2 regions of the Streptomyces sp. NPDC006296 genome follow, and region 1 is predicted to be linked to the other one. Evidence: riboswitches for the same ligand, from Rfam matches in the RefSeq annotation. Region 1 holds a riboswitch; the other holds the start of a gene.
What was found. A riboswitch is a leader RNA that binds a small molecule or an ion and turns the genes downstream of it on or off. The one in region 1 is predicted to bind glycine.
Positions count from the first base shown of each region.

Region 2: another riboswitch for glycine. It lies ahead of gcvT (glycine cleavage system aminomethyltransferase GcvT); the one in region 1 lies ahead of gcvP (aminomethyl-transferring glycine dehydrogenase).

Region 1 covers NZ_JBEXRT010000004.1:224,601-234,097, forward strand. Annotated here, with positions in the region: gene ABZ172_RS04740 (glutamate-cysteine ligase family protein) at 1-1,470, opposite strand, end outside; gene ABZ172_RS04745 (hypothetical protein) at 1,951-2,568, shown strand; gene ABZ172_RS04750 (DUF5999 family protein) at 2,858-3,064, shown strand; gene gcvP (aminomethyl-transferring glycine dehydrogenase) at 3,147-6,032, opposite strand; glycine riboswitch at 6,226-6,321, opposite strand; gene ABZ172_RS04760 (PRC-barrel domain-containing protein) at 6,454-6,825, shown strand; gene ABZ172_RS04765 (DNA polymerase IV) at 6,756-8,213, opposite strand; gene ABZ172_RS04770 (MerR family transcriptional regulator) at 8,289-8,897, opposite strand; gene ABZ172_RS04775 (bifunctional nuclease family protein) at 9,066-9,497, opposite strand, start outside.
Region 2 covers NZ_JBEXRT010000025.1:53,145-62,641, forward strand. Annotated here, with positions in the region: gene ABZ172_RS18925 (hypothetical protein) at 1-94, opposite strand, end outside; gene ABZ172_RS18930 (L-serine ammonia-lyase) at 1,396-2,781, opposite strand; gene glyA (serine hydroxymethyltransferase) at 2,934-4,196, opposite strand; gene gcvH (glycine cleavage system protein GcvH) at 4,215-4,592, opposite strand; gene gcvT (glycine cleavage system aminomethyltransferase GcvT) at 4,683-5,807, opposite strand; glycine riboswitch at 5,975-6,072, opposite strand; gene ABZ172_RS18950 (AAA family ATPase) at 6,246-6,920, shown strand; gene ABZ172_RS18955 (enhanced serine sensitivity protein SseB) at 7,126-7,902, shown strand; gene ABZ172_RS18960 (enhanced serine sensitivity protein SseB C-terminal domain-containing protein) at 8,056-8,850, shown strand; gene ABZ172_RS18965 (ABC transporter permease) at 9,217-9,497, shown strand, end outside.

The DNA.
Region 1 (9,497 bases):
CGGCTCGCCGGACTGCATCAGCTCGCCGTAGCGCCGGGTGGTGGCCGCAAGCGCGCCGTCCCGTCCGAGGCCCGCCTGCAGGGCCCGGTGATAGGTGTCGACCTGCCAGGAGGCACCGTTCACCCCGAGCCTGCAGCGCTCCTCGATGACGCCGAGATAGCGGTCGCGGTCGGCCGGTTCGATGTTCCAGGCATCGAGCCCGGCGGCGGCGAGCGGCAGCAGCTCGTCACGGACCAGTTTCACCGCCGGCACCTTCGTCACCCCGCCGGAGCGGCCGGGGCGCGGCCAGAGCAGCTCGGCCTCGATCCCGTGGCGGCAGGCGGCGTCGAAGTTCTCGGCCGCCGCCTCGAAGGGCAGCTTCGACCACACCGGCCGGGACTCGTCGGCGAGCGCGCGCACCAGCCCGTAGTAGAAGGCGGAGTTCGCGATCACGTCGACGACCGTGGGCCCGGCGGGCAGGACCCGGTTCTCCACCCTGAGATGGGGAACGCCGTCGGCCAGCCCGTACACCGGCCGGTTCCAGCGGTAGACCGTGCCGTTGTGCAGGACGAGCTCGCCGAGCGACGGTACGCCGCCCTCGTCCAGGACCCGCAGCGGATCCTCCTCGTCGCAGATCGGAAGCAGCGGCGGGTAGAAGCGGACGTTCTCCTCGAAGAGCTCGTACGCCGAACTGATCCAGCGCTCCCCGAACCAGGTCCTGGGGCGCACCCCCTGGTTCCTCAGCTCCGGCGGCCGTACGTCCGTGGCCTGCTGGAACAGCGGTGGCCGCGACTCCCGCCACAGTTCCTTGCCGAACAGGAAGGGCGAGTTGGCCCCGAGGGCGATCTGCACGGACGCGATCGCCTGGGCGGCGTTCCAGACGTCGGCGAAACGGTCCGGCGTCACCTGCAGGTGCAACTGGACCGAGGTGCAGGCCGATTCCGGGGCGATCGACGCGGAGGTCGCGACCAGTCGTTCGACCCCCTCGATATCGAGGACGAATTCCTCGCCCCGGGCGGCCGCCATTTGGTCGTTGAGGAGCGTGTAACGGTCCACGTCCGACAGGTTCGCCGAAACCACGTCCTCGCGCCCGAGCGTCGGCAGGATGCCGATCATCACGATCCCGGCGTCGACCTCGGCGGCCTTCCGGTGGGCATAGGCGAGTCCGGTGCGCAACTCCTCCGCCAGCTGATCGAATACCCGGCCGCTCAGCCGGTGCGGAAGAATATTCACTTCCAGGTTGAACATCCCCAGCTCGGTCTGGAAATCCCGGCTGGCGATGCGCCGGAGCACTTCCGCATTACGCATGCTCGGCATGCCGTCCGCACCCGCGAGATTCAGCTCGATCTCCAGCCCCATGAGATTCCTGGGGCGATCGAACCTCCGCTCCGACAGAAGCCTCTCCAGTCCCGTCAGGCACTGGTTGAGCTTCTCGCGGTACGTCTGCCGATCGGACGGGGTGAACCCACCCGCCTCGATCTTCTCGCCCATCGAAGGGTCCCTCCTCGAGTGGGCGGCCCGCGGCACAGGCCGCTCGTATCACGATCGATAGTGCCCCGCCGGGATGATCCGTAACGCCCCCGCGGCCGACGAGCACCCAGTAGTCTTGGAGGCAGAGCCGGAGGCACATTCCGAAGGCATGGCGGGTATGCGGTGAGCACGATCAGGCCGCGGAGTGGAAACACCGGCGTATTTCAGCCTACCGCCGCACCGGGAAAACACCTGGCGAGAAGGTCCGGGGCCACCCGGAATCCACAGATTCCGCGCAATTCAAAGACCCGAATCCGCCTTGCGGACCATACCCGGCGCGAGTAGCCGAAACATAGTGTGAACATTTGTCGTATAAACTCTGCGCACGAGGCAGAGAGTTGACGCACCGGCCCGTCCGCCCGTCACCGGCCCCGCACGCCGACAGCGCCGTCTGCACCCGCCCATGCATCACCGTGTCTCCGAAGTGAGAGGCAACCCACCATGCCGCTGCATGTCTTCCCGGCCCCAGCGCCCGCTCTGCGCAGCGTTCTCGCGGCCCTCGGTTCTCCCACCGCGGTCCGCGAGGCCGCCCGTACGCCCGCCCTCCGGTCCGCCCAGGGGCCGCTCAGTCCCGAACTCCCGCTGCCCGTGCACGTGCTGGACCGGATCGTGCCGAACGAGGCGGCACCGCGCACCCGCCTCGCCGGCTGGCGCTTCCTGATCCGCAGCGGTGAGCGCGCCGTCGCCGCGGCGGACACCATGCTCACCCCGGACGGCTGGACCTTCTCGCACTTCTTCGAGGGTCCCTACATCGTCTCCACGGAACTCGCCGTGCGCCAGGCGGAGTCGACGGCGGCGCACTACCAGCCGCGCCTGCTGTCGGTACCGGAGCTGTACATGTTCACGCTGTGGCTGCACCAGGACGTCGAGGGCGACGCCGGCGCGGGCACGCTCGCGCCGAACGACGTGCTGGTCCCGCTGGCACCGGCACCTCCGGGCATCACGGCCTACCGCCCGCACCGGGTCGCGGACCTGCTGCCGGTCATGACCCTGCGGGTCACCCCGGCCCCGCTCCCGGACCTGCCCGAGCTCCCCGGTCTCCTCGGGTCGCCCGCCTGACCGCCGGACGCCCGTCGCGCCCCCGCCGATCCGCTCGGCGGGGGCGCACCCGTACCCGTCCGGGCTAGTCCGGTCAGGTCACCCCGAACCATCCGAAGGGACGGTGCAGTTGCGCCGAGCCGTCCGCCCGGGTGACGCGCCGGGAGAGGAGAACGGCGGCTACCGCGAAATCCCTGCGGAACGGCGCCCGTAGGGCAACACTGGGTCCGGCCGACCTGATACGGGGCCGGTCATGACGATCCCGTCCCGCCGCAGGACACTCGATTCGACGCAGCGAAAGAACCCCTCCATGTGCCAGCACCAGCCTCCCTGCCCCACCGCTGAATCCAACGACCGTGAAGCCGCGCGCCTGATGGCTCACCACCCGGAACAGGGCTGGAGCCTGCTGTGCAACGGCGTCCTGCTCTTCGAGGACACCGGCGAGCTGCTCCCGGACGGGAAGATCATCGCTCCGCACCGGCCGCTGCGCAGCGGCCGGGTCGCGAAGGCCGCCTGACCGGGGGCGGACGGACGGGGGCCGGCCCGGAGGATCCTCCGCACCGGCCCCGACAGGTGCCCACCGGCCCGAAGGCCGCCCCCTACTGGTCGTACGCGTCCAGCGGCGGGCAGGAGCAGACCAGGTTCCGGTCACCGAACGCCCCGTCGATCCGGCGCACCGGCGGCCAGTACTTGTCCGCCGGCGTCACGCCGGCCGGGAAGACCGCCTCCTGCCGACTGTAGGCGTGGGTCCACTCCCCGCCGAGCGCCGAAGCGGTGTGCGGGGCGTTGCGCAGCGGGTTGTCGTCCGCGCTCCACTCCCCCGAGGCGACCTTGTCGATCTCGCCGCGAATGGCGATCATCGTGTCGCAGAACCGGTCGAGCTCGGCGAGGTCCTCGCTCTCCGTCGGTTCGATCATCAGGGTCCCGGCGACCGGGAACGACATGGTCGGCGAGTGGAAGCCGTAGTCGATCAGCCGCTTGGCGATGTCGTCGATGCTGACGCCGGTCGCCTTGGAGACCGGCCGCAGGTCGACGATGCACTCGTGCGCGACCAGCCCGGCCGGGCCGTTGTACAGGATCGGGAAGTGCGGTTCGAGGCGCTTGGCGATGTAGTTGGCCGCCAGCACGGCGACCTGCGTCGCACGCTTCAGCCCCTCGCCGCCCATCAGGCGCACGTACGCCCAGGAGATCGGCAGGATGCCGGCGGAGCCCCACGGAGCGGCCGAGATCGGGCCGACACCGGTCTCCGGACCCGCCGCGGGCTGCAGGGGGTGGTTGGGGAGGTACGGCGCCAGGTGGGCGCGGACCCCGACCGGGCCGACGCCCGGGCCGCCGCCGCCGTGCGGGATGCAGAAGGTCTTGTGCAGGTTCAGGTGGGACACGTCGCCGCCGAAGTGCCCCGGCTTGGCGAGACCGACCAGCGCGTTGAGGTTGGCGCCGTCCACGTAGACCTGGCCGCCGGCGTCGTGCACCTCGCCGCAGATGTCGGCGACGTGCTCCTCGAAGACGCCGTGCGTGGAGGGGTAGGTGATCATGAGCACCGCGAGCTCCTCGCGGTGCTTGGCGATCTTGGCCCGCAGGTCCTCTATGTCGACCTCGCCGTCGTCGGCCGTCTTCACGACGACGACCTTCATCCCGGCCATGACGGCGCTCGCGGCGTTGGTGCCGTGCGCGGACGAGGGGATCAGACAGACGGTGCGTCCGTGGTCCCCGTTCGCCCGGTGGTAGGCGCGGACGGCCAGCAGCCCGGCGAACTCGCCCTGCGAGCCCGCGTTGGGCTGGATGGAGACGGCGTCGTACCCGGTGACCTCGGCCAGCCGCTCCTCCAGCTCACGGATGAGGGTCAGGAAGCCCTGCGCCTGCTCGGCCGGCGCGAAGGGGTGCAGCGCGCCGAACTCGGGCCAGGTGATCGACTCCATCTCGGCGGTCGCGTTGAGCTTCATGGTGCAGGAGCCGAGGGGGATCATGCCGCGGTCCAGCGCGTAGTCGCGGTCGGCGAGCTTGCGGAGGTAGCGGAGCATCGCCGTCTCGGAGCGGTGCTGGTGGAACACCGGGTGGGTCAGCACGGCGTCGGTGCGCAGCAGCCCCTCGGGCAGCGCGTCGGCGGTCCGGTCGTCGAGCGCCTCGATGTCGCCACCGGCGCCGAAGGCGGCCCAGACGGCGGCGATCCGGGAGCGCGTGGTGGTCTCGTCGCACGCGACGGAGACGTGGTCGGCGTCGACCGTGCGCAGGTTCACCCCGCGCTCCCGCGCGGCGGCGACCACCTCGGCGGCCGCGCCGGGCACCCGCACGGTCAGGGTGTCGAAGTACGCGTCGTGCACCACCTCGCTCCCGGCGGACCGCAGTCCCTCGGCCAGGATCGCGGCGAACCGGTGGGTACGCCGTGCGATCGTCCGCAGCCCCTCGGGGCCGTGGTAGACGGCGTACATGCCCGCCATGACCGCCAGCAGGACCTGCGCGGTGCAGATGTTGCTGGTGGCCTTCTCACGGCGGATGTGCTGCTCACGGGTCTGGAGGGCCAGCCGGTAGGCCTTGTCGCCGTCCGCGTCGACGGACACCCCGACGAGGCGGCCGGGCAGGCTGCGGGCGAACTTCTCGCGCACCGCCATGAACCCGGCGTGCGGTCCTCCGAAGCCCATCGGCACACCGAACCGCTGGGTGGTGCCCACGGCGATGTCCGCGCCCAGCTCGCCCGGCGAGGTCAGCAGGGTCAGGGCGAGCAGGTCGGCGGCGACGGACACGATCGCGCCCAGCTCGTGCGCCTGCTCGATGACGGGCGCGAGGTCGCGCACCGCACCGGAGGCGCCCGGGTACTGGAGCAGCACACCGAAGACACCGCGCTCGACGGTCTCCGCGGGGATGCCGTCGGTGAGGTCGGCCACGACGACCTCGACGCCGGTCGGCTCCGCGCGGGTCCGGATCACCGCGACGGTCTGCGGCAGGGTGTCGGCGTCGACCAGGAAGACGCCGCCCTTCACCTTGCCGACCCGTCGCGCCAGGGCCATCGCCTCGGCGGCGGCGGTGCCCTCGTCGAGGAGCGAGGCGCCCGAGGTCGGCAGCCCGGTGAGGTCGGCGACCATCGTCTGGAAGTTCAGGAGGGCTTCCAGCCGGCCCTGCGAGATCTCCGGCTGGTACGGCGTGTAGGCCGTGTACCAGGCGGGGTTCTCCATGACGTTGCGCAGGATCACCGGCGGGGTGAACGTGCCGTAGTAGCCGAGGCCGATCATCGGTGCGAGCACCTGGTTGCGGTCGGCGAGGCTGCGCAGCTCGGCCAGCACCTCGGCCTCGGTGCGCGCGCCGGGCAGGTCCAGCGCCTCGGCGCTCTTGATCACGTCGGGCACCGCGGCGGCGGTGAGCTCGTCGAGGGAGCCGTAGCCGACCTGGGCGAGCATCTTGGCCTGGGCCCCGGCATCGGGCCCGATGTGGCGCTGCTCGAACGGAATGCCCTGCTCCAGCTGGGGGAGCGGAGTGCGACGGGGGGTCATGATGGAGGCCTCCTGGTCTGCCACGACCTGCGAGGGGCGCCACGGCGTGGCTGCCCTAACGGCCTCCCCCTCTGTCATCTCGACCTGAGAGCTTCACCGGCGCACCCGGGGGCGTGCCGGTTTTCACCGTCGGTGAGGGCGGCGTCCGTGGCGGCTCGTGCCGTACGGATGCAGCCCTGCTTTCCAGAGTGACCTCGTCCGTGCGGTACGGGGGCCTGAGAGATTCCGGGGAGGAGTTGCTCCTTCGGCGCCCCCGGATCGCTCCGGAGGACTCTCCCGCACAGGGTCAGCAGCCGTCTTCCAGCCTACCAGCGGGGCGAAGAGGGCCGTCTCGAGTGGCCGACGGTGCGGATGTGGCTTTTCGTAGAGCCTGTGGAGCAGCCGCGACCACCTGATGCCGTCGTGAACAGTGGGAGGCACCGTGCAGACCGACATCGATCCGCGCAGCCTGATCGGCCGCAAGGCCTTCGACCGTCAAGGTGCCAAGATCGGGACGGTGGACGAGGTCTACCTCGACGACGCCACGGGGGTCCCCGAGTGGGCGGCCGTCCGCACCGGTCTCTTCACCAGGGACGCGTTCGTCCCGCTGGAGCCGAGCGAGTTCGTCGACGGTGCCCTCCTGATCCCCTTCGACCGCGGCCTGATCAAGGACGCGCCGGACTTCGGGGTGGGCCGCCACCTGTCCCCCGAGCAGGAGCTGCAGCTCTACCGCCACTACGGACTTCAGTCCTCCCCCGCGTCGGAACCGGGCCCCGACCGGGACTTCGGCAGGCTGGCCGGCCAGGAGGAGTAGTCCTCCGGATCGCGCACCAGGGGCTGGGGACCGGCGGGGCGCAGTGCCGGGTCGTCGACACGGAACGTGCGGACCCGCCCGGGCGGGGTCCACGGCTCCTCGAAGCGGACGGTGACCCGGCCGACGCCGCTGCCCTGCACCCAGCCGTTCCCGTGCACGTCGTGCCGTACGTCGGTCCCCGCCGACCAGCGCCGGGTGGCCGGCGGCTCCTCGCTCTCCCGGGCGTCCGTGCCGGCGGCCTCCCCCGCGGCGCCCCCGTCCCGCTCCTCCGGGCCGTCCTCCACGGGGGCCGGTCCCCCGGCCGCGTGCTCCGCGTCGGCGGCCTGCGCGAAGAGGTCCTCCTGCGTGTAGTCCGCCAGCCCCGTGACACCGACCCCGAGCAGCCGCACCCCGCCGGTCGTGTCGACGGCCTCCAGGAGCCGCGCGGCGGCCTCCCTGACCACCGTCGGGTCGTCCGTGGGGCCGCGCAGCGTCTCGGACCGGGTGAGCGTGGAGAAGTCGTAGCGGCGCACCTTCAGGACGACGGTGCGCCCGGACCGCCCCGCACCCCGCAGCCGCCCCACGCACCGGCCCGCGAGCCGCTCCACCTCCGCCCTGACCCGCACACGGTCGTGCAGGTCCACGTCGAAGGTGTCCTCGACCGAGACGGACTTGGCGCCCCTCTCGGCGACCACGGGACGGTCGTCGTGGCCCAGCGCCATGCGGTACAGCGAGACGCCGTGCGCCCTGCCCAGCAGCCGCACCAGCTCCGCCTCGCCCGCGTCCGCCAGGTGGCTGACCAGGGTCATGCCGGCCCGCCGCAGGTGGTCGCCGGTGGCCGGCCCCACCCCGGGCAGCACCCGCACGGACATGGGCCCCAGGAGCTCCCGCTCGGTCCCGGGCTCGATCAGCAGCAGTCCGTCCGGCTTCGCCTCCTCGGAGGCGATCTTGGCCAGCATCTTGGAGCCGGCCAGCCCCACGGAGCCGCTCAGCCCGGTGACGGCACGGATCACGGTCCGCAGCTGCTCCCCGATCGCCCGGGCCGACGCCGAGTCGTCCGCCGCCCCGCCGGCCTCCAGGTCGACGAACGCCTCGTCCAGACTGAGCGGTTCGACCAGCGGTGACAGCCGCCCGAGCAGCTCCATCACCTGGTCGCTGACCGACCGGTACAGCGCGAACCGCGGGACGAGGTAGGCCGCGTTCGGCGCGAGCCGCCTGGCCTGGGCCATCGGCATCGCCGAGTGCACGCCGAAACGCCGTGCCTCGTACGACGCGGTGGCGACCACGCCGCGCAGGCCCAGACCGCCCACCACCACCGGTTTGCCGCGCAGGCTCGGCTTCGCCGCCTGCTCCGCAGCGGCGTAGAAGGCATCCATGTCGAGGTGCAGGACGGTGGGCGCGGCTCTCACACGGACCGATGGTGCCCTACGGCACTGACAACCGCCCCGCCCGGCCTCCGCGCCACGCCGCCCGGCCCCGCCGGCTCAGCCCGCGCGGTTGCGCCGCCGCGCCAGTTCGTCCGCGGGATTGTGGCCGATCAGGGTCTCCCCGGTGTCGACCCGCTCCCCGTGCAGCTGGGACAGCGCCGCGTCGACGTCCCGCCACACGACGCCCACGGCGATCCCGAAGACCCCCTGGCCGCCCTGGAGGAGACTGACGACCTCGTCCGGTGAGGAGCACTCGTAGACCGTCGCCCCGTCACTCATCAGCGTCATCCGCTCCAGATCCGTGAACCCGCGCGCCCTGAGGTGCTGGACGGTGGTGCGGATGTTCTGCAGGGCGACCCCGGTGTCCAGGAACCGCTTGACGATCTTGAGGAGAACCACGTCCCGGAAGCTGTAGAGACGCTGTGTCCCCGACCCGTACGCCGGACGTACGCTGGGCTCCACGAGCCCCGTACGCGCCCAGTAGTCGAGCTGCCGGTAGGTGATCCCGGCGGCCGCGCACGCCGTGGGCCCCCGGTAGCCGATGTCCCCTGTCGCCGCTCCGCCCTCCGCAGCCGGCTGAACCGGCTGTCCGATGGAGTGGTCGGCCGCACCACCGTGCTGCCGGTACGGCCCACCCGCAGCCGTACCGTCGCCGCTACTTCTCACGCCGACCTCCGTCCTAGACCTGCCACCTCGAAGGTAGGCAGTCACCCGGGGTGCGTCAACGATCGCCACACTCGGCACGCCGAGTGATAATCACCCTGAGGGTGGTTTCCCGTGACTGGTTTACGGGAAAGGCTTGCCGGATGCGCTGACACAGCCACCGTGGGACGGTCACTGGCTGTTGGTACCGAAGTCCTCCGGCGAGATCTGGTCGAGGAACTCGCGGAACTTCTCCACCTCGTCCTCCTGCTCGTCCGGGATGGCGATACCCGCGTCGTCGAGCACTCCGTCACTGCCGTAGATCGGCGTGCCGGTGCGCAGGGCGAGCGCTATGGCGTCGGAAGGACGCGCGCTCACCTCGACCCCGCTGGCAAAGACCAGCTCCGCGTAGAAGACCCCTTCTCTGAGGTCCGTGATGCGGACCTCGGTGAGCTCCTGGCCGACGGCCTCGAGCACGTCCTTGAAGAGATCATGGGTCAGCGGCCTGGCCGGAGCCATGCCCTGCTGGGCGAAGGCGATCGCGGTCGCTTCCCCAGGGCCGATCCAGATAGGGAGGTACCGGTCGCCTCCCACTTCACGCAGGAGCACGATCGGTTGGTTGGA
Region 2 (9,497 bases), on a different contig from region 1:
GCCACTCGCTCCGGTCGGCCTGCGTCTCCTTCGCAGCCGCGCCCGAGGAGGGCTCGGACTGCGAACAAGAGCTGAGAAGTATTGCCGCGAGCATGACAGTCACGGCGGTGGATGCTTTCCTGGGGACGTGCACGGGTTCCTTCTCTGTGTGATGTCGTGAAGCGCCGAGACGCTCGTGCAGAGGAGCTTTCGCATCAATGGCGAACAGGCACGGAGTGACCGGCCCACCATGATTCGGGAGCCGTGATTCCCGGGAAGTCGGTGTGCCCGTTCACCTGTGTCGAGTACGGCACGGGTGGCGGCTCCAGCACTCGCGACGCCTTGGCCGACCCACGGGCCGCCCGTCCGCCGTCCTGCTCAGTGAAGCCCGGCCACGGACACCACGTACGAACGAAGGCTGCTTGAACGGGCCGCTTGCCACCGTGGCTTGAGGGAGGCGAGGTCGAGAACATCGTGTCGGACTCTCCGCGGCCGACTGCCGTCGCAGCCGCGTCCGCACCGGCGAACTCCGGGGCCGCTGCGTCCGCAGCGACGTCGCCGGTTCGCCGGTCGGGGCCGACGTCATGCCTCTCCCACACGCATTGATGCAGCGTCCCCCCCCCAGGCGCACGTCGGTTCAACGTCGAGGACTGGACGCACGGTGGGTGCCATCTGCATGCCCCAGCCATCGACTTGGGCATTAGACCATCACCACTTCTCCGCGAAGTGGACATTCAGTGACCTAGTCGACGGTCACGAATTCATCTCTTTCTCACCTGTGCGGTCGAAGCCGGTGACGCCGCAGCGACTGACGGCACAGACCTCCTGGCGGCGGGTGGAGCATCCGAACTGACGCAGGCAGGAGCAGAGTGTGCTCCGATCGGCTGTTCGGCCACCCCGGAGCGGTGTGATGCATGGTTCGCCGGAGATCAGCGAAGCCATGCCCGATCGCTCCGACGATGATGTGCAGCACGAGCCGCGGACCCACGCACGCGGAGGCGTGAAGCGGCTCCGTTCGCAGCCGAACCACCAGGCCGGGTTCGGGTTCGGACCGCGCCGGCACGGGAGCACGTACCAGGACCGTGGCCGCAACCCCCGGCGCCGCTGTCGGATCCGGGTGCCGGGCGGCGGCGGTCCGCTCGGTCACCCGCCGGCTGAACCAGGTACCCGCCTGCCCGGCGGGATCAGCGGGCCGAATCACCGGGTGCCCGCCTGACGCATCCGTGTCTCAGCTCGGTCCTGCCGGAAGATCCGGCGGGCGTGCGCAGCAGTGCACCGACGGGACCTGTCCCCGAGTGGTGGACACCTCCGATCCCGGCCCCTGTCCCAGGGAGATTCCAGGGGTTCCCGCCGTGCAAGCAAGAAAGGCCCTGACAGCGCTGAAAGGTACGAACACGCTGGTCAGGGCCTATCCGTTCAGCACTCGATGATGTTCACCGCGAGCCCGCCCCGGGCCGTCTCCTTGTACTTGACGCTCATGTCGGCGCCGGTGTCCTTCATGGTCTTGATGACCTTGTCGAGGGACACCTTGTGGCTGCCGTCGCCGCGCAGCGCCATCCGGGCCGCCGTGACCGCCTTGACCGCCGCCATCCCGTTGCGCTCGATGCAGGGGATCTGCACGAGCCCGCCGACCGGGTCGCAGGTCAGGCCCAGGTTGTGCTCCATGCCGATCTCGGCGGCGTTCTCCACCTGCTCGGGGGAGCCGCCCAGGATCTCGGCGAGGGCGCCCGCGGCCATGGAGCAGGCGGAGCCCACCTCGCCCTGGCAGCCGACCTCGGCGCCCGAGATGGAGGCGTTCTCCTTGAAGAGCATGCCGATCGCGCCCGCGGCCAGCAGGAAGCGGACGACACTGTCGTCCTTCTCGGCCGCGGTGCAGCCGCCCGCCGCGAAGGTCATCCAGTAGTTCAGGACGGCGGGGATGATGCCCGCCGCACCGTTGGTGGGGGCGGTGACGACACGGCCCCCGGCGGCGTTCTCCTCGTTCACGGCCATCGCGTAGAGGGTGATCCACTCCATCGCGTGGGCCTGCGGGTCGCCCTCGGCGCGCAGCTGCCTGGCGGTGTTCGCGGCGCGGCGGCGGACCTTCAGACCGCCGGGCAGGATGCCCTCGCGGGACATCCCGCGTGCGATGCAGGCCTGCATGACCCGCCAGATCTCCAGCAGGCCGGCCCGGATCTCGTCCTCGGTGCGCCAGGCCTTCTCGTTCTCCAGCATCAGGGAGGAGATGGACAGGCCGGTCTCCCGGGCGAGTCGCAGCAGCTCGTCCCCGGTGCGGAAGGGGTGCCGCAGCACGGTGTCGTCCGGGACGATCGGGTTCTCGCCGTCCACGGCGTCCTCGTCGACGACGAAACCGCCGCCCACCGAGTAGTAGGTCTTCTCCAGCAGCGGGGCCCCGTCGCGGTCGTACGCGAGGACGGTCATCCCGTTGGCGTGGTAGGGGAGCGCCTTGCGCCGGTGCAGGACCAGCTGCTCGTCGGCGTCGAACGGTATGTCGTGCACGCCCAGGAGGCTGATGCGGCCGGAGGAGCGGATCTCCTCGATGCGGGCGTCGGCGCCCTCCACGTCGACCGTGCGGGGCGACTCGCCCTCCAGGCCGAGCAGGACGGCCTTGGGCGTGCCGTGGCCGTGGCCGGTCGCGCCGAGCGAGCCGTACAGCTCGGCCCGCACCGAGGCGGTGTGGACCAGCAGGCCCTCGTTCTTGAGGCGGCGGGCGAACATGCGGGCCGCGCGCATCGGTCCCACCGTGTGGGAGCTGGACGGGCCGATGCCGACCGAGAAGAGGTCGAAGACCGAGAGGGCCACGGGGTACTCCTAAGCAGTGGTGGACGTCGTTGTCCGCCCGGGTGGTGCGGGACGGGCCGGGTGGGCCCGGGTGCGCGGGGCACAGGGATGGGGGCACCGCGCACGCCGTGTCCAGTGTGCGCGGTGCCCCCACCCTGTGTGCAAACTGCGGGTTACTTCGAGAGGCCGGGGTACAGCGGGAACTTCCCGGCCAGCGCGGTCACCCGCGCCGTGAGCGCCTCGGCGTCGTACGCGGGCTTCAGCGCGGCCGCGATGATCTCGGCGACCTCGGCGAAGTCCTCCGCGCCGAAGCCGCGGGTGGCGAGCGCCGGCGTGCCGATGCGCAGGCCGGAGGTGACCATCGGGGGCCGCGGGTCGTTCGGGACGGCGTTCCGGTTGACCGTGATGCCCAGCTCGTGGAGCCGGTCCTCGGCCTGCCGGCCGTCCAGCTCGGAGTTGCGCAGGTCGACCAGGACCAGGTGCACGTCCGTGCCGCCGGAGAGCACGGAGACGCCCGCCTCGGTGACGTCCGGCTGTACCAGGCGCTCGGCGAGGATGCGGGCGCCGTCCAGGGTGCGCTGCTGGCGCTCCTTGAACTCCTCGCCCGCCGCCACCTTGAACGAGACCGCCTTGGCCGCGATCACGTGCTCCAGCGGACCGCCCTGCTGACCGGGGAAGACCGCCGAATTGATCTTCTTGGCGAGCTCCTGCGTCGACAGGATCACGCCGCCGCGCGGACCGCCGAGGGTCTTGTGCGTGGTGGTCGTGACGACGTGGGCGTGCGGCACCGGGTTGGGGTGCAGACCGGCGGCGACCAGGCCCGCGAAGTGCGCCATGTCGACCATCAGGTACGCGCCGACCTCGTCCGCGATGCGGCGGAAGGCGGCGAAGTCCAGCTGGCGCGGGTAGGCGGACCAGCCGGCCACGATGAGCTTCGGCTTCGACTCCTTGGCGAGGCGCTCGACCTCGGCCATGTCCACGACGCCGGTGTCGTCGACGTGGTACGGGACCACGTCGTAGAGCTTGCCGGAGAAGTTGATCTTCATGCCGTGGGTCAGGTGACCGCCGTGGGCCAGGTTGAGACCCATGATCGTGTCGCCCGGCTTCAGCAGCGCGAACATCGCGGCGGCGTTCGCCTGCGCACCGGAGTGCGGCTGGACGTTCGCGGCCTCGGCACCGAAGAGCGCCTTGATGCGGTCGATGGCGATCTGCTCGACCACGTCGACGTGCTCGCAGCCACCGTAGTAGCGGCGGCCGGGGTAGCCCTCGGCGTACTTGTTGGTGAGGACGGAGCCCTGCGCCTCCATGACCGCGACCGGAGCGAAGTTCTCCGAGGCGATCATCTCGAGGGTGGACTGCTGGCGGTGGAGCTCGGCGTCGACGGCGGCGGCGACGTCCGGGTCCAGCTCGTGGAGGGAGGAGTTGAGAAGCGACATCAGTGGGTCCCTAAGGTCTCAGTTGCCGGAGAACGCGGTGTACTCGTCGGCGGAGAGGAGGTCGTCCGGCTCCTCCGCGACGCGCACCTTGAACAGCCAGCCGCCCTCGAAGGGGGCGGAGTTCACCAGCGACGGGTCGTCCACGACGTCCTGGTTGGCCGCGGTCACCTCGCCGGTCACCGGCGAGTACAGGTCGCTGACCGACTTGGTCGACTCCAGCTCACCGCAGGTCTCGCCCGCGGTCACCGTGTCGCCGACCTCCGGGAGCTGGGCGAAGACGACGTCACCGAGCGCGTTGGCCGCGAACTCGGTGATGCCGACCGTGGCCACGCCGTCCTCGAGGGCCGACAGCCACTCGTGCTCCTTGCTGTACCGCAGCTGCTGGGGGTTGCTCATGACCTGAATTCTCCTGTACGCGGGGGAGTGCTGACGAACGGTGGTCTTACGGTGTGAGACACGAATGCGTCACGTGCGGGACGCCACGGATCAGGCGCGGCGCTTGTAGAAGGGCAGCGCGACGACCTCGTACGGCTCGTGCGTGCCCCGGATGTCGACGCCGACACCCTCGGTGCCGGGCGCGGCGTGCGCCGCGTCCACGTAGGCCATGGCGATCGGCTTGCCCAGGGTGGGGGAGGGGGCGCCGGAGGTGACCTCGCCCACGACCTCCCCGCCGGCCACGACGGGGTAGCCGGCGCGCGGCACCCGGCGGCCCTCGGCGATCAGGCCGACCAGCTTGCGGGGCGGGGCCGCCTCCGCGCGGGCCGCGGCGGCGGACAGCGCCTCGCGGCCGACGAAGTCGCCCTCCTTCTCGAACTTCACGACCCGGCCCAGACCCGCGTCGAACGGCGTCAGCGCGGTGGTCAGCTCGTGCCCGTAGAGCGGCATGCCCGCCTCCAGGCGGAGCGTGTCGCGGCAGGAGAGCCCGCAGGGGATCAGACCGTACGGCGCGCCCGCCTCGGTCAGGGCCTGCCACAGCCGCTCCGCGTGACCGGGGGCCACGAAGAGCTCGAAGCCGTCCTCACCGGTGTAACCGGTACGGGCGATCAGCGCGGGGACGCCGGCGACCGTCCCGGGGAGCCCGGCGTAGTACTTCAGTCCGTCCAGGTCGGCGTCCGTGACCGACTTCAGTACGGCGGGTGAGTCGGGGCCCTGCACGGCGATCAGCGCGTACGCGTCGCGGTCGTCCCGCACCTCCGCGTCGAAGCCCTCGGCACGCGCGGTCAGGGTGTCCAGGACGAGCTGGGCGTTGCCCGCGTTGGCCACCACCAGGTACGCGGGGGCGCCGGCCTCCTCCAGGCGGTAGACGATCAGGTCGTCCAGGATCCCGCCGTCCGCCGCGACGATCATCGTGTAGCGGGCCCGGCCCGCACCGACGGTGGCGATGTTGCCGACCAGCGCGTAGCTCAGGAACGCCGCCGCCTGCGGACCCGTGACCGTGATCTCACCCATGTGCGACAGGTCGAACAGGCCGGCCCGGGTGCGCACGGCGAGGTGCTCGTCGCGCTCGCTGGCGTACCGCAGCGGCATGTCCCAGCCCGCGAAGTCGGTCATGGTCGCGCCCAGGGACCGGTGCAGGGCGTCGAGGGCGGTGAGACGGGGGGCAGTGCTCATGGGCATGGCTCCAGGGCATGACGACAGGGGGTGGATCCCTCCCCATCTGTCATCGGAACCTGAGAGGTTCGCCGAAAGCCCCTGAAAGGGTCCTGACGGGATGGTCCCCGTCCGGGTCGGCTTGCACCTTGGGTGGGACCGCGCAGCGGCCCGCTTTTCAGATCTGCCTCATCCACGCGGTACGGGGCCTGAGAGATTCAAGGGAGGAACTTGCTCCTTCGGCGCCCGGTGCACACGGTGACCGGGACTCTCCCGCGCGGATTCAAACGGCCGGTATGCAGTTGGCGGGGTCATCATCGCACGCATTGCGCAAGAGTGGGGCGTCCGGTCCGCACGGGTACCGGTCCCGACACGGACCGCCCGGAGCGGTTGTGCCGCATTACCTTTTCTTTACACTTCTGGGGGCAGGTCAGTGGGCGACTCGGCAGGGGGAAGGCGATGACGTTGCAGCACTCTGCGACCACCGCGGGGACGGCACGCGGTGCGATGCCCCGGCAGCCCGGAGCACCCGCGCGCGAGCCGCTGGGCGGGCACCCGCCGGCGGTGCGCGACCTGCGGGGACTGGGCGGCGGGGGGCCGTGCGTCCTGGACTTCCCGGCGGGGGACGTGGTGGTGGTCTCCGGACTGCCCGGCAGCGGGAAGTCCACCCTGATCCGGCGGACGGCCCGGGAGCACGCGGTGGACTCCCAGGACACCAGGGACCGCTGGGAGGACGCGCTGCCCGTCTTACTGCCGTACGCCCTCTACCGGCCCCTGGTGCGCGCCGCGCACTACGCGGGGCTGCTGCGGGCCCTGCGTGCGGGCGGCCCGGTCGTCGTCCACGACTGCGGCACCCAGACCTGGGTGCGCCGCTGGCTGGCGCGTGAGGCCCTGCGCAGGCACGGCGCCCTCCACCTCGTCCTGCTCGACGTCACCCCCGAGGTCGCCCGCCGGGGGCAGCGGGAGCGGGGCCGCGGGGTGTCCGGCTACGCCTTCGCCCGGCACCGGCGGGCGGTCGGCCGGCTGCTCCGCGACACCGGGAGCGGAGTGCTGCCGCCGGGGTGCGCCTCGGCGGTGCTGCTCGACCGGGAGGCGGCGGCGGGCATCGGGCGCATCTCCTTCCCCGAGCGGTAGCCGCGGCCGGGCCCCGGAGGCTCCGGGGCGCGATCGGCGGTGTCACCGTTCGCATACGCACAGTTCGCGCCCCGCCGGCCGGCTGTCCGGTATCTGGACAGTACGGCGGGCCGGGGCACCGCTCCCGCCTGCGGCCCTGCGGGCGCGCCGCGGTGCGGTCTAAGGTTTCGACCGCACCGCATGGCGAGAAAGGGACACAGACACCGTGGACATTCCGGCTCAGGCCCAGGCCCCTTCGTATCCGTCGCAGGGATGGCCCGCCAACGAGTTCGAGGAGACGCTCAGCGCCTCGCTCGGCGTGCCCGGGGCCGGCGGACGGCTGGTCGAGGTCCTCGGCCGCAGCCACGTCTGGGTGCCCCTGCCGAACGGCGGCGGCCCCGGCAGCACCGACCTCGACCTGCCGACGGTCGAGATAGACGGCGGGGCCTACGTCCCGGTGTTCAGCTCCGAGGCGCAGTTCCTCCAGTGCGTCGGCTCCCACCTCTCCTTCACCGTGGCGCCCGCCCGCGAGTTCGCCCGTGGACTGCCCCCGCAGCTCGGGATGGCGGTCAACCCCGGCGGCGCCGTCGGGGTCCCCCTGCCGCCGGCCGCCGTCGCCGAGCTCTGCCGGGCCGGGCGCACCGTGCTGGACGGCCCCGCGAGCGGCGGCCGGGTGCGGCTGTACGAGCCGGACTGGAAGGAGGACCCCGTCGACTTCCTCGCCGAGGTGTCCGCGGAGTTCCGGGCGACCGGAGTGGTGAGCACCGGGCGGAGGGCGCTGGCCAGCATCGAGGGCGACAGCCCCGCCCTGTTCGTCGGCGTCGAGTTCGCCGCGGGGGAGACCGCGGAGCAGAGCGTCCCGCTGGACGCCCTGGGCCGGGCCCTGGGCCGGGTCCAGGTGCCCTGGCCGGTCAACCTCGTCCTGCTGGAGGTGGCGCAGGACCCCGTCGGCGACTGGATGCTGGAGAAGGTCCGCCCGTTCTACCGGCGCGACGGGCACTGAACGCCGGGGCCCCGGCCGCACCGTGGCGTCGGGACGGTGTCGGGACCGGCGCATAAGCTGGTTGGATGACGAGGCCGCCCCGTGTGCCCGGGAGCGGCACCACAGCACCGCGCAGCACGCGCAACAGCGGATCGTAGAGGGGCGGGACCCAGGGTGAGTGCGTCAGGCACCGCGGCGGCCGGGCAGGTCGAGCACATGCTTCGCCAAGTGACCCCCGGGCGTCTCGACGCGTACGAGGCCCTGTTGCGGTCCCTGGCGGACGGCCAGGTCTGGATGCTGCTCTGGCACGGCACGGCGGGTTCCCCCGACGCCCAGTACGGCAACATGGAGGTCGACGGCGCGGGCTACGCCCCGTGCGTCACCTCCGCCCAGGAGCTCTCGGCCAGCGGCTGGAGCAGGGCCCACGAGGTGACCACCGGCCGTGACATCGCGCGCTCCCTCTTCCCCGACCGGTGGGGCATCTGGCTCAACCCGCACGCCCCCGGCGGCGGCGTCGGCATCCCGTGGCTGGACCTGCGGCGCATCGCCACCGGCCTCGACCGGATGCCCGCCGGTCCGCTGCGGCTCACCGAACCCGCCGTCGACATCCCGCAGTTCTACGCCCTGCTCTCGCAGAACGCCCACCGCACGCCCGCGGTCCGCGCGCTGCGGCGCGCCTGGGTGCAGCCGGCGCTCGGTGTCCCGTACCTCGCGATCGGGCTCGACCTCTACGACACGGGCCGGCCGTCCGTCGACGCGGTCCGCGCGATGATGCGCGAGTCGGTCGGCGTGGTCCCCGAGGGGCTGCCCGTCTCCACCGTCTCGCTGTCCGACGAGTACGATCCCGTCGCGATGTGGCTGAACGCCAACTCCCGGCCGTTCTACGACCGGGAGGCGCACGTCCAGGCGCCTCCGGCCGCCGGTTACGGCTACCCGCCGGTCCCCGGCGGCGCTCCGCACGTCTCCTAGGATGAAGTGGGTCCGCTCCGGCGGACCGGTCCGACCAGGGGCTCTACCCGGCTGCCCGGGTGCGGTTGAACGGCTTCTCCGCAACAGGGCTTCCACGGCCGGGGAGTTCGCTCAGGAAGCACAGCTGTCCGGATAACGGAAGCCCTTGGACAGCATCACGGTTATGCAAACATTCGCCGTCAGGTCTGGCGGTTGATCGCGAAGTGGCTGAAGACTCCTCGCAGCAGGTGGTCCATGCCCGGCGCGAGCCCTTTTCAAACCAGGGCTGTTCAGTCGTACATCGCCACATGTGTCACATTTCGTCAGAGCCGCTACAGCGGCGGTTCACAGGCCGGCCACCGTCGGCCGAGAGGGGTCTCCAACGCAATGACGGCACCGATCGAGACCACCGGGGCGGACGCGCGGCCCGAGACGGTGCTGGAAGGCGCCGGGCGCAAGGAGATCGAGGGACGTTCGCTCGGCCGCATCGCCTGGACGCGTTTCAAGCGGGACAAGGCCGCGATGGCCGGTGGCATCGTTGTCGTGCTGCTGATCCTCGTCGCGGTGGCGTCCAAGCCGCTGCAGTCGCTGCTCGGACTCGACCCCAACGCGTTCAACCAGAGCCTGGTCGACCCGGTCCTGCTGGCGCCCAAGGGTTCCCTCGGGGG